Regions from separate parts of the Geobacillus sp. PK12 genome, predicted to be linked through region 1. Evidence: predicted binding sites of a transcription regulator. Region 1 holds the regulator's gene; the other holds the start of a gene.
The links. The regulator LexA, encoded in region 1, represses DNA repair genes until DNA is damaged. The targets are predictions, from matches to a motif close to CGAACATATGTTCG.
Positions count from the first base shown of each region.

Region 1 (5,882 bases):
ATTTTTGCCGACGCGGCCGGCAAAATATTGCTTTAAGCCAAGTTCCAGGCGCGAAAATGACAGCCGTTCGGTGATAAATTCGACTTGCTTGCGGCAAATCGCCTTCAGCGGCGCTTTCGCGTATTGATGCTCACGAAGCAGTTCGACAATTTTTTCTGCCCGATGGCGGTAATGCGACGCCACATCGTCATTCAACAAATAAATCCAATAGCGGACCATGCCCCATCCCCCATTTCTGTTCATCTATTTTCTATTATAGAAAAGGAAAGGGGAAAAATATGTCTATTAACGGCAAGTTTTTTCACTAACATTGTCGATTTTTGTTTGCGGTGGCCATGCGGCCGCAAACAGGCCAACACGTCATGAACAAGCCTTTGCCCTCGATTCAACCCCGAAAATACTTGACCAAGGCGCAGCCATCTTTCACAAAAACAAGCTGCCCCTGCAACAACGCAAGGGCAGCTTTCCCGGTTACTTGCCGAGCAGCGCTTTTGTGCGGCGGACGACGTTGTCAACCGTAAAGCCATACTCGGCCATGATTTTCTCTCCCGGAGCGGAAGCACCGAATCGGTCGATGGCCAAAATGTCGCCCTCGGCGCCGACGTAGCGCTCCCAACCGAGCGACGCGCCCATTTCAATGGCGAGCCGCTTCGTCACGGCCGGCGGAAGCACTTCATCGCGGTACGATTTTGGCTGCGCTTCGAAGCGGTCCCACGATGGCATGCTGATGACGGAGACATGGATGCCCTCAGCGGCAAGCGCTTCTTGCGCTTTGACGGCCAGACCGACTTCCGAGCCAGTCGCCAACAACAGCGCCTCCGGAGCACCGTTTTTCGCCGGTGAAACGACGTACGCACCTTTTTTCACGCCTTCATACGCCAACTCAGCTGTTGCCGCCAACGTCGGCACATCTTGACGCGTCAAGACGAGCGCAGTCGGCTTGTCCGTCGATTCGAGCGCCAGCCGCCATGCGGCCGCCGTTTCGTTTGCGTCAGCCGGACGGATGACCGACAAGTTCGGCATCGCCCGAAGCGAAGCGAGATGTTCGATCGGCTCGTGCGTCGGGCCGTCTTCGCCGACGGCGATGCTGTCGTGCGTCAAGACGTAGATGACCGGCAAGCCCATCAGCGCCGCCAAGCGGATCGCCGGACGCAAATAGTCAGAGAACACGAAGAACGTGCCGCCGAACACTTTCAATCCGCCGTGAAGCGCCATGCCATTGAGCGCCGCCCCCATGGCAAACTCGCGCACGCCAAACCAAATGTTGCGCCCTTCGTAGCTGTCCGGCAAGAAGTTGCCGCCGCCTTTGATGAGCGTTTTATTCGAGCTTGCCAAGTCCGCCGAACCGCCAAACAATTGCGGCACCGCTTTGGCGATGGCGTTGATCACGTCCCCGGACGATGAGCGGGTCGCCAGGCTTTTGCCTGCTTCGTATACCGGCAAAGAAGCTTCCCATCCATCTGGCAGTTTGCCTTCGATCGCTCGCTTCAATTGGGCGGCCAGTTCCGGATGGGCCTGTTCATAGGCGGCGAGCTGCTCATTCCATTCCGCCTCTTTTTTCGCTCCCGGCTCTTGCACCGTCGCACGGAAGTGGGCGTACACTTCTTCTGGCACGTAAAAATCTTCCGCAAATGTCCAACGATACGCCTCTTTCGTCAGCTTCGCCTCTTGGGCGCCGAGCGGAGCGCCGTGGACGCCGGACGTGCCCGCTTTATTTGGCGCGCCGTAGCCAATCGTCGTTTTGACTTCAATGAGCGTCGGCCGGCTGAGGTCCGCCCGCGCCTCCTCGAGCGCTTTGGCGATTTCTTCAATATTGTTGCCGTCCTCAACGCGCAAATATTGCCAACCGTACGCTTGGAAACGTTGGGCGACGTTTTCCGAGAACGACAGGTTGAGCTCCCCGTCCAGCGAAATGTCGTTCGAGTCATACAGGACGATCAGACGGCCGAGCTTCAAGTGGCCGGCGAGTGACGCCGCTTCGCTCGCCACTCCTTCCATCAAATCGCCATCGCCGCAAATGGCGTACGTATAATGATTGATAATCTCAAACCCGTCGCGGTTGTATGTAGCGGCCAAATGCCGCTCCGCCATCGCCATGCCGACCGCCATCGCGATCCCTTGGCCAAGCGGTCCCGTCGTCGCTTCCACGCCCGGCGTATGGCCGTATTCCGGATGGCCCGGCGTTTTGCTTCCCCATTGACGGAATTGTTTCAAATCATCCATCGATACGTCGTAGCCGCTTAAATGAAGCAAGCTGTACAATAACATCGACCCGTGCCCGGCTGACAAGACAAACCGGTCGCGGTTGAACCAGTTTGGATTCGCCGGGTTATGATTCATAAATTTCGTCCAAAGCGTGTACGCCATCGGCGCCGCGCCCATCGGCATGCCCGGGTGCCCGGATTTCGCTTTTTCGATCGCGTCAATCGACAGCGTTCGAATCGTCGTAATCGCCAACTCCTCGATTGAATGCGCCATCGTCTTCCTCCCTTTCATCAACATGGTGTCATTTACTATCATATAGAAAATCGATCGGCTTGTACAACGTTATTTTCCGAGCCACCCCTCTTTCGACCGTTTAATGGAAGCGCCGCCGCTGGCTTTCCTTTAATTTTTTCGGCGTCACGTCGTTGCCGTTCGGGTCAATGACGGTCACTGTATGGAGCATATCGGTCATCGCCTTGCGGAACGCTTGAATGTACTCACGGCGCAGCTTCGCTTGCTCGAAGGCCTCTTCGGCCGACAAGCCGGCCGTTTTCGCTTTTTTCGCCAGTTCATTGATGCGGGCTAATTTATGTTTGGCAAGCATTGATCATCTTCTCCTATCTGCCATATTCTCACTCTGTTTTATCTTATCTGATCAACCGGGAAGATGGCAACGATGGCATCTTGGCTTCCTTTGCCCGCTCGCCGCTTTAGGGTCAGGCGCAGTACACGATCAACGCCGCCTTTGTTGCTCGTCCATATATTCCTGGTAACGCCGATGGACGGTCGCCTTGGACGCCTCGTAACCGAAGCTTCGCATCGTCGCGGCGATATCGGCAAACGTCAGTCCGCGCTCGCGCAAGCGGACGATCTCCTCAACCGGCAGATCAATTCGATCGCGCCCGGCGTTTTCGCCCCGGCGCCTTAGGTTCCGCTCCGGTCGGTAGCCGCTGGCGATGGCTCGCTGCATGCCACGCTTAATTTTGGCGTTATGTATTTTTCTTTGGTACTCCTCGACAATCGCGATGATGGATAACACCATCTCATCGGCCTCCGACAGCGGCATCTCCCCGCGGTGGCTGGCGCTGTATATTTTCACCCCTTGCTTTTTCAAGCAATGCAGCACCGCCATGCGCGCATGGCCGCGCCCAAGCCGCGTTTCATCTTGAATGAGCAGCACATCGACCTCGCCTTCCTCGCAAAGCGAAAGCAGCTCCAACACGCCGTCGCGGTCGGCTTCATAACCGCTCGCCTGCTCGGCGATCACTTTAACGACTTCAAATCCACACTCGGCCGCCAGTCGCTCGAGCTCATCTCGTTGCCTCGCGAGCGACGTTTCCTGTTCAGCTTTGTCCGTGCTGACTCGGCAGTAAATGACCGCCCTCATGGCCAATCCCTTCTTTCCATCACTGATTGACGGCCACCGAGCCGCCCTGCTTTGATTTTAACACAGGAATGACAATTTGTTCACCGGCGGCAAGACGCGGGCTCGGCAAATGGTTGACATCGACGACCCAGCGGATGAACTCATCAGGCGGCATATGGTGTTCCTGTTCGTACTGTTTTGCCAGCCCCCAAAGCGTATCGCCGGGAGCGACCGTGATCGTCACGTATTCTTTTTTATCGACCGGGCTGCTGGCGTAAACGAACCCTGCCAACACGAGCGCAAACAAAAATGAAAACAAAACATAGTGCAGCAACGTTCTCCCCATTCTCCCCACCCTTTCTAGAATGTTTGTTCGCTTTCCTTCATTATAGTCAAGAACATTTGTTTGTGTCAATAAAAAAACTCGAACTTATGTTTGTTTTTTCGTCTTCCGCATGGTATAATGAAGGCAAATGATGTGGCGAGAGGTGTGAAACCATGACGAAACTGTCAAAACGACAACAGCAAATTTTAGAGTTTATTAAACAGGAAGTAAAAACAAAAGGCTATCCTCCGTCGGTGCGGGAAATTGGGGAAGCGGTTGGACTGGCGTCAAGTTCGACGGTCCACGGGCATCTCGCGCGCCTAGAAAGCAAAGGGTACATCCGCCGCGACCCGACAAAGCCGCGCGCCATTGAAATTTTGGACAACGATATGGCCAAGGAGAGAGAAAAAGAGGAGATCATCTCGGTGCCGATCATCGGCAAGGTGACGGCCGGTCAACCGATTACAGCGGTGGAAAACATCGAAGGCTACTTTCCGCTGCCGAAGCGGCTCGCCGCCGGCGAGGAGCAGCTGTTTATGCTTGAAGTGATGGGCGACAGCATGATCGAAGCCGGCATTCTCGACGGCGACTACGTCATCGTCCGCCAGCAGTCATCGACCAACAACGGCGACATCGTCGTCGCCATGACGGAAGACAACGAGGCGACGGTGAAGCGGTTTTTCAAGGAAAAAGACCACATCCGCCTGCAGCCGGAAAACGCCCATCTTGAGCCGATCATCGTCCGCGACTGCACGATTCTCGGCAAAGTGATCGGCGTCTATCGCCTGTTCGACTGACTCGTGCCGGCCTGCGCCCATAAAAAAGCTGCCCTGAAAAAAACGGGGCAGCTTTTTTATGAATCAGTAGAGTTCCATATATTGGTCCAATTCCCATTGATGAACCGTTGTCCGATACATATCCCACTCGATTTCTTTCGCTTCGACGAAATGCTCGAATAAATGTTTGCCGAGCGCGTGAATCATCACTTCATCGGACTTCAAGTTTTCCAACGCTTCATAGAGCGTTGCCGGCAAATCGACAATGCCTTCTTCGAGCCGTTCTTCTTTCGTCATGACGTAAATGTTTCGATCCACTGGCGCCGGAGGAGTGAGCTTGTTGCGAATGCCGTCAAGCCCAGCGGCTAAAAGCACCGCCATGGCCAAGTATGGGTTGGCCGACGGGTCAACGCTGCGCACCTCAATGCGCGTGCTCATGCCGCGCGAAGCTGGAATGCGGATGAGCGGGCTGCGGTTGCGCGCCGACCAAGCGACGTAGCACGGCGCTTCATAGCCTGGAACAAGCCGCTTGTACGAGTTGACGGTCGGGTTCGTCACCGCCGTAAAGTTCGGCGCATGCTTCAGCACACCGGCGATAAACTGCCGTGCCGTATCGCTCAACTGCAAGTCGCCGTTCGGATCGAAAAAGGCGTTTTCACCGTTGCGGAACAGCGACAGGTTGCAATGCATTCCTGAACCGTTAATCCCAAAAATCGGCTTCGGCATAAAGGTCGCATGCAATCCATGTTTGCGGGCGATCGTTTTGACGACGAGCTTAAACGTTTGAATGTCGTCGCACGCTTTAATCGCATGGGCGTATTTAAAATCGATCTCATGCTGGCCCGGGGCGACTTCATGATGGGACGCTTCGATTTCAAACCCCATTTCCTCAAGCTCGAGCACAATGTCGCGCCGGCAGTTTTCCCCAAGATCGGTCGGCGCCAAATCGAAATAGCCGCCGCGATCGTTCAGCTCCATCGTCGGGTGTCCTTTTTCGTCAAGCTTGAAAAGGAAGAATTCAGGCTCAGCTCCTAAGTTAAAGGCGTTGAAGCCAAGCGCCTCCATCTCTTTCAGCATCCGCTTCAAGTTGTAGCGTGGGCAGCCTTCAAACGGCGTGCCGTCCGGGTTGTAAATGTCGCAGATAAAGCGGGCGACTTTCCCTTTTTCTGCGGTCCACGGGAAAATGACGAACGTATCCAAGTCCGGATAC
Region 1 covers NZ_SDKL01000056.1:14,965-20,846, reverse strand. Annotated here, with positions in the region: gene sirA (sporulation inhibitor of replication protein SirA) at 1-219, opposite strand, end outside; gene tkt (transketolase) at 472-2,478, opposite strand; gene ETR37_RS15370 (DUF896 domain-containing protein) at 2,579-2,809, opposite strand; gene ETR37_RS15365 (YneB family resolvase-like protein) at 2,939-3,592, opposite strand; gene yneA (cell division suppressor protein YneA) at 3,612-3,917, opposite strand; gene lexA (transcriptional repressor LexA) at 4,070-4,693, shown strand; gene glnA (type I glutamate--ammonia ligase) at 4,757-5,882, opposite strand, start outside.

Region 2 (5,882 bases), on a different contig from region 1:
CTGCTTTTCTTTGACAGTGGAATAGATGAATAAGAGAACCAAGACGGCCACGCAGAGAAGCGAACCGATTCGATGCTCTCTTTGAAGCAAAAAGCCAAGCCAAATCGCCCCGAGCGCCCCGACCGCCGCCATCGTTGTGTACGGAAACCCTTTCGTTCGGAAAAACGGCTTCGTTTTGTAGTGCGGCCGCAGCTTCAGCTGAGCGGCGCCGATCATCATCCAAACGATGAGCACCGTAAACCCAGGAATCGTCATCAATTCCCCGATGATCCGCCCGGGCGCCAAGTAGGCGCCGATCACGCCAGCGGCGATGCAGATGGCGACCATGCCCATCCCGTACAGCGGAACCCCGTGTTTCGTCGTCCGCTGCAAGCGGCGGCTTGCTTCTCCTTGTTCAGCCATGGTGTACAGCAACCGAGAAGTCGCATAGACGCCTGTATTGGCCGCCGATAAGACGGCAATGAGCAACACCGCGTTCATGACATGGGCCGCGCCGGGCAACCCGATCGCTTCCAACACTTGGACAAAGGGGCTGTTCGTTTCCGAAACGGTGTTCCATGGCATAATGCCGCAAATGATGGCCATTGGCAAAAGATAAAAGCCGACAACCCGCCAGATTGTGGTGCGAATGACGCGCGGCAGCACCTGCTCGGCGTCTTTCATCTCCGTCACCGCCACCCCGATCAGCTCCGCTCCGCCATAGGAAAACATCACGATAAGCAAGGCGCTGAGCGTTCCGGCAAACCCGTGCGGAAACCATCCGCCGTCGCCGGCAGACGGAAACGAGCCGCTTATGCCGCTTGGGATCACGCCAGCCCATACGCCCGCCCCGAGCACGATAAACACCACTAGCGCCGCCACTTTCAGGCCGGCCAGCCAAAATTCCGCTTCCCCGTAATACTTCACAGGGAAAAGATTCAACCCCATGATCAGACACGCGCACAGGAGGGCAAGCAGCCATAACGGCGCAGACGGAACCCAATAGTTCAGAAAGCTGCCGGCAGCCAGCAGTTCGACAACAGTGACCAACGTCCAATTGATCCAATACAGCCAGCCGACGATCCATGACAGGCGAAAGCCAAACGCCCGGCGGATCAAATGTTGAACGTTCGAACCCGGATACGCGATCGCCATCTCGGCCAGTGCAGCCATAATCCAAAACAACAGCACGCCGCCGATCAAGTACGTGAGCACGACGCTTGGTCCGGCGATATGAATGGCCTCGGCGCTTCCTTTAAAAATGCCGGTGCCGATCATCCCTCCTAACGCGATCAGCTGAACGTGGCGGGGCAATAGTCCTTTTTGCAGCTGAGGACGGGATTGTTCCATGTTGACAACAACCTTTCTGCTCTAATGTTGATTCATAGATGTGCTTTTTTGCTTTTATGCGGTTAAGCAAAAAAGATAATTTCAGAATATAATAGTTCAGTTGTTCTGTCAACGATTGTCGAAAAAAGGCATCGCCAACATGGAAATGTTTTGTTATACTGGAAACAGAAATGATGTGCAAAAAGGAGATTAAGAGAATGCTTCCTCATAGAGGCAAACCCATTTCATCAAAAGCGGTCACCGTGTGGCGTCTCACGGGGGCGCTTGTGGCATTGGCTTCCGGTGTGGCGATCGGGGGAATCATATGGCTGCTCTCGCAGTTCCATGCTCCTCCTTGGCTATTGATAGTGTTGGTCGGCGTTTGGGTGGTGCAAGCCATTGTATGGGTCGTCTGGCTCCCGCCGTTGCGCCAAAGACGTTGGCGCTATGACATTCGTGAAGAAGAGATTGATATTCAGCGAGGAGTCTGGTCCACGAGACGGACTTTGATCCCGATGGCTCGCGTTCAGTACGTCGATGTGCGGCAAGGTCCGCTTCTCAAGCGGTACGGGTTGGCTTCCATTGCGGTGTTCACAGCGGCGGCCGCTCATGAAATTCCCGCTCTTCCGATGGAAGAAGCGGAGCAGCTTTGCCGCTTGATTGCCGAGTGGGCGAAGGTGGTGGATGAAGATGACGCCTAGACGCCGCCTTCATCCCGTTGCGATTATGGCGGGAGTCGGAAAAGAACTGAAAAATATGGTCGTTCCGCTCCTTGTGATCATGGTGGCGGGCAGTCTGAACCGCTTCTCTTGGCGGGATTTCATCGTGCCGCTGGCGGCTGTCGTATACACGGTGGTGATGGGGGTTCTGTCTTGGCTCCGCTTTACCTACGCTTGGGATGAAGACCGCTTGCTCGTGGAAGAAGGCGTGTTTGTCCGCAAAAGACGTTCGATTCCGTTCGAGCGCATCCATGGGATTTCGGTGACAGAGGGGATATGGCAACGGATGGCGGGAGTGGTTCAAGTACATGTTGAGGCGGCGGGCGATGCCCTCGGTGAAGCAGAAGTGACGCTTCGGGCCATATCAAGGGAAGAAGCCCGCCGCCTGCAACGATGCGTGGAACAGGCGAAACACAAGGTGGAAAACGCCGCCCATCCGGAACCATCCGCGAACCGCCCACATCCTGCTCTGTTTACCTTATCGATGAAAGAAGTATGGATGGCTTCGTTGACAAGCGGTGGAGCGCTTGGCGTGGTTGCCGCGTTATGTGCGTTTTTGTCGCAATTAGGCGACTTCATTCCATATGAGTCGCTCATCCGTGATCTTCAGTCGACATGGAACGGACATGGACGATTGCTTATTGCCCTATTCATCTTGTCGCTTCTCTTGGCCGCTTATGGAGTAGCTATCGTACAAAACATGATCCGGTACGCTTCGTTTGTCGTGCGGAAACAAGAAGACACGATTGTCATTGCCCGCGGATGGCTGGAACGAAAAGCGGTGTCCGTCCCAGTTGCCCGCGTCCAAGGTGTCGTGATTCATGAGAATTGGCTGCGCCGTTTGTTTGGGTACGCCTCTGTGTCCTTGATTCATGCCGGTGGGAGGCTCGATGGCGGCGGAGCAGGGGATGTTGTTCTTTGTCCGCTTGTCGAAAAGAGGAGAGTTGCGTCGATCATTCAAGCTTGTTTGCCCGAGTACGATCTCGGCGTTTCCTTTTCTCCATTGCCCAAGCGCGCGAAACGCCGTTACATGCTTCGTCCGCTTGTTTGGCTCGTGATTCCCGCCATCTTGGCGGCATATATCGAACGCCCATGGGGGGCGGCTGTGTTGTTGGTGTTGCCGCTCGGGGCATGGATCGGCATCCACCGCTTTCAAATCGCGGGATGGTCGCTTTCGTCGAAGCAGCTGGCGCTTCGAAGCGGATGGTTTCGGCAAACGACGACGTATGTCTTGAAACGTCACGTTCAATCGCTTCAAACATCAGCGACGTGGTGGCAAAAGCGAAAACGGCTGGCGACCATTTCCGTTGCCGTCATGCCGCTTGGCACCCGCGTCCGCGTCGTCGATGTGGATGAAGCGGATGCGGCTTCGGTCTACCGCTGGCTGCAAGGGGAAAGGAGGAAGCAAACATGATGAGAGCCTCTTTTCATGGGATCATCCTTGCGTTTGGGCTCATTTTGCCGCTGGGGGTGCAAAACGTGTTCGACAGATGAAATCTGCGAACATTCCTTGATGCCGCAGTATTCTCGTTAAAAATCTCTAAACCGACCCCGTGAGACATCAAAAGACTTTCTGCATGTAGGAGAATGGGCTGTTTTTCACGAACGAATGATCTGGTACAATGAAGAAGAAAATAGAGAAAAGAAAGGGAAAGGGCATGTCAACAGGGCGTGAATCCCGCGGACGGATCATTTTTCATATCGACTGCAACTCGTTTTTCGCCAGCTGCGAGATTGCCCGCGCTCCGTCGCTTCGGGGAAGGCCGGTCGTTGTGGCGGGGGATCCAAAAGAGCGGAGGGGGATCGTGCTGGCGGCCAGTTATGCGGCGAAACAACAGTTTGGCATCTATACGACGATGCCGCTTACGGAAGCGAAGAAGCGCTGTCCGTCGCTCGTTGTGCGCCCGCCGGATTTTGCCTTTTATCGCGAGATGAGCCACCGCTTATTCCAATGGCTCAAGCGTTTCTCTCCTGTATTGGAGCGCGCCTCGATCGATGAAGGCTATTTGGACATGACGGGCTGGGCGTCAACCGCTCATCCGCTGGTTGTGGCCCGTCAGATCCAGCATGGGCTGTTGAGGCAGCTGTCCATTCCGGTGAGCATCGGAATCGCCCCGAATAAGTTTTTGGCCAAAATGGCAAGCGAGATGAAAAAGCCGCTCGGCATCACTGTGCTGCGCAAACGCGACGCTCCGCACGTCCTTTGGCCGCTTCCGGTTGAACAGATGCATGGTGTTGGTGACAAAACCGCCAAGAAACTGCAGGCTCTAGGCATGCGTACGATCGGCGATATCGCGAACGCCGACCGGGCGCTTCTTGAGCAGGCGTTTGGCGTCTATGGCCTGCGTCTTTACGAGCGGGCGAATGGCATCGACCCGCGCCCGGTTGATCCAGCAGCGGCGGAGAAATGGAAATCAGTCGGGAACTCAACGACGCTGCCGCGCGATGTAGACGACGAACAAGAACTACGGGCCGTTTTGCGCAAGCTGGCCGAATCTGTCAGCGCGCGGATGAAACAAAAGCGGGTTGTCTCGCGGACTGTCCAGTTGACGATCCGCTACCACGATTTTCATACAATCACCCGCAGCCAAACCGAGGCGGCGCCGTTGCAAACGGCGGACGACCTCTTTTTGACGGCGGCGCGGCTGTTGAAAAAGCATTGGGACGGACGCCCAGTGCGGCTTCTTGGCGTTGCCGCACTTCATGTGTTTGACGAACGGGAAGAAGGAAAACAGCTCGATTTGTTTCATTATGAAGAGGAAGCGAAAATGGAAGAACTTTGGAAGACCATCGAACAGCTGCGGACCAAATTCGGCGATCGCGTCCTTCGAACAGGCGCTGAGCTGATGAGCAGTGTCCATTCCGTGCGGGAAAACAGTGATGTTTGAATCCAAAGCGAAGAGGCGGGAGTGTTCCCGCCTCTTCGCTATTGAGATGTTTTCGTCTTTTTGAATAGAGACCATAATCCCCATTTTGACGGTTTCCCTTCCCCCATAAAAGAGTCTTCTCCATGAATGATGGCGTCATCTTGGATCAAAACGGAGGCGGAAGGAAGGAATGCCGTCGCTTCATAGGTTTCGGAATCTGATTGCTGCCCGTCGGCTGAAATGTCGGATGCCGATGTTGGATCTTGCGTCACCGCCTCTTGGCTGCCGGGAGAAACTAGAGATTCCTGCTTCTCTTTGATTTCCATGTTTGGGTCTGTTTTGTTAGGTCGTTCATCCTCGTTTTTTAACGGGTCCGCTGCTTTATGAGTGCTTTCAAACCTTACTTCATCTGTCTGTGTAAACAATTGGTGGTCCTTTTTCTGTTCCAGCCTTGAAGCGTCTGAGCGTTTTCCTGGATTTGGATCAGTATGATCGTTCTGAACGCTGATATTCAATCGATTGTCCTCATCCTCTGCAGGTGGTGATGAATGCTGAAATGGGAGGCGTTGATGGGAAGACGGATGTTCCATTCGGACGCGTTTGATTGGGATCGATTTTTGTGAATATAGATGGGATGCATGAGTTTCTTTGCGTTTCACAGGTGAGACAACAATGGGTTGGTTGGTTCCATCCATAAACTCCTGTAATTTTAAAAAACTGTTAGGGGGTGGCGGCGCCTTTTCCGTTTGCATGTTTGTTGAAAAGGGATTAGCTGATTGGATCGGTGATGTTGCCGGTTCTTTCGATTTCTCATCAGAGGATGCCGTTAACCGCTCCATGAGTCGGGACAGCATCTCCTTCAATTCCATTGTATCGTCATTTGGCGAATCCTTGGGTGGGTCATTCCGCGATCGGGTTAAATCGGCGATTTGGTTCGAGAGATGCTTGATTTCACTGGCAAGACTTGTGACCTTTTCCATCATCAACT
Region 2 covers NZ_SDKL01000066.1:31,792-37,673, forward strand. Annotated here, with positions in the region: gene ETR37_RS16970 (amino acid permease) at 1-1,329, opposite strand, end outside; gene ETR37_RS16975 (PH domain-containing protein) at 1,527-2,009, shown strand; gene ETR37_RS16980 (PH domain-containing protein) at 1,999-3,441, shown strand; partial or broken gene ETR37_RS19885 (LysE/ArgO family amino acid transporter) at 3,441-3,512, shown strand; gene ETR37_RS16990 (DNA polymerase IV) at 3,686-4,915, shown strand; gene ETR37_RS16995 (coiled-coil domain-containing protein) at 4,954-5,882, opposite strand, start outside.
Region 2: a site for LexA is predicted at 3,630-3,643, ahead of ETR37_RS16990 (DNA polymerase IV). Genes of this name have one in related genera too.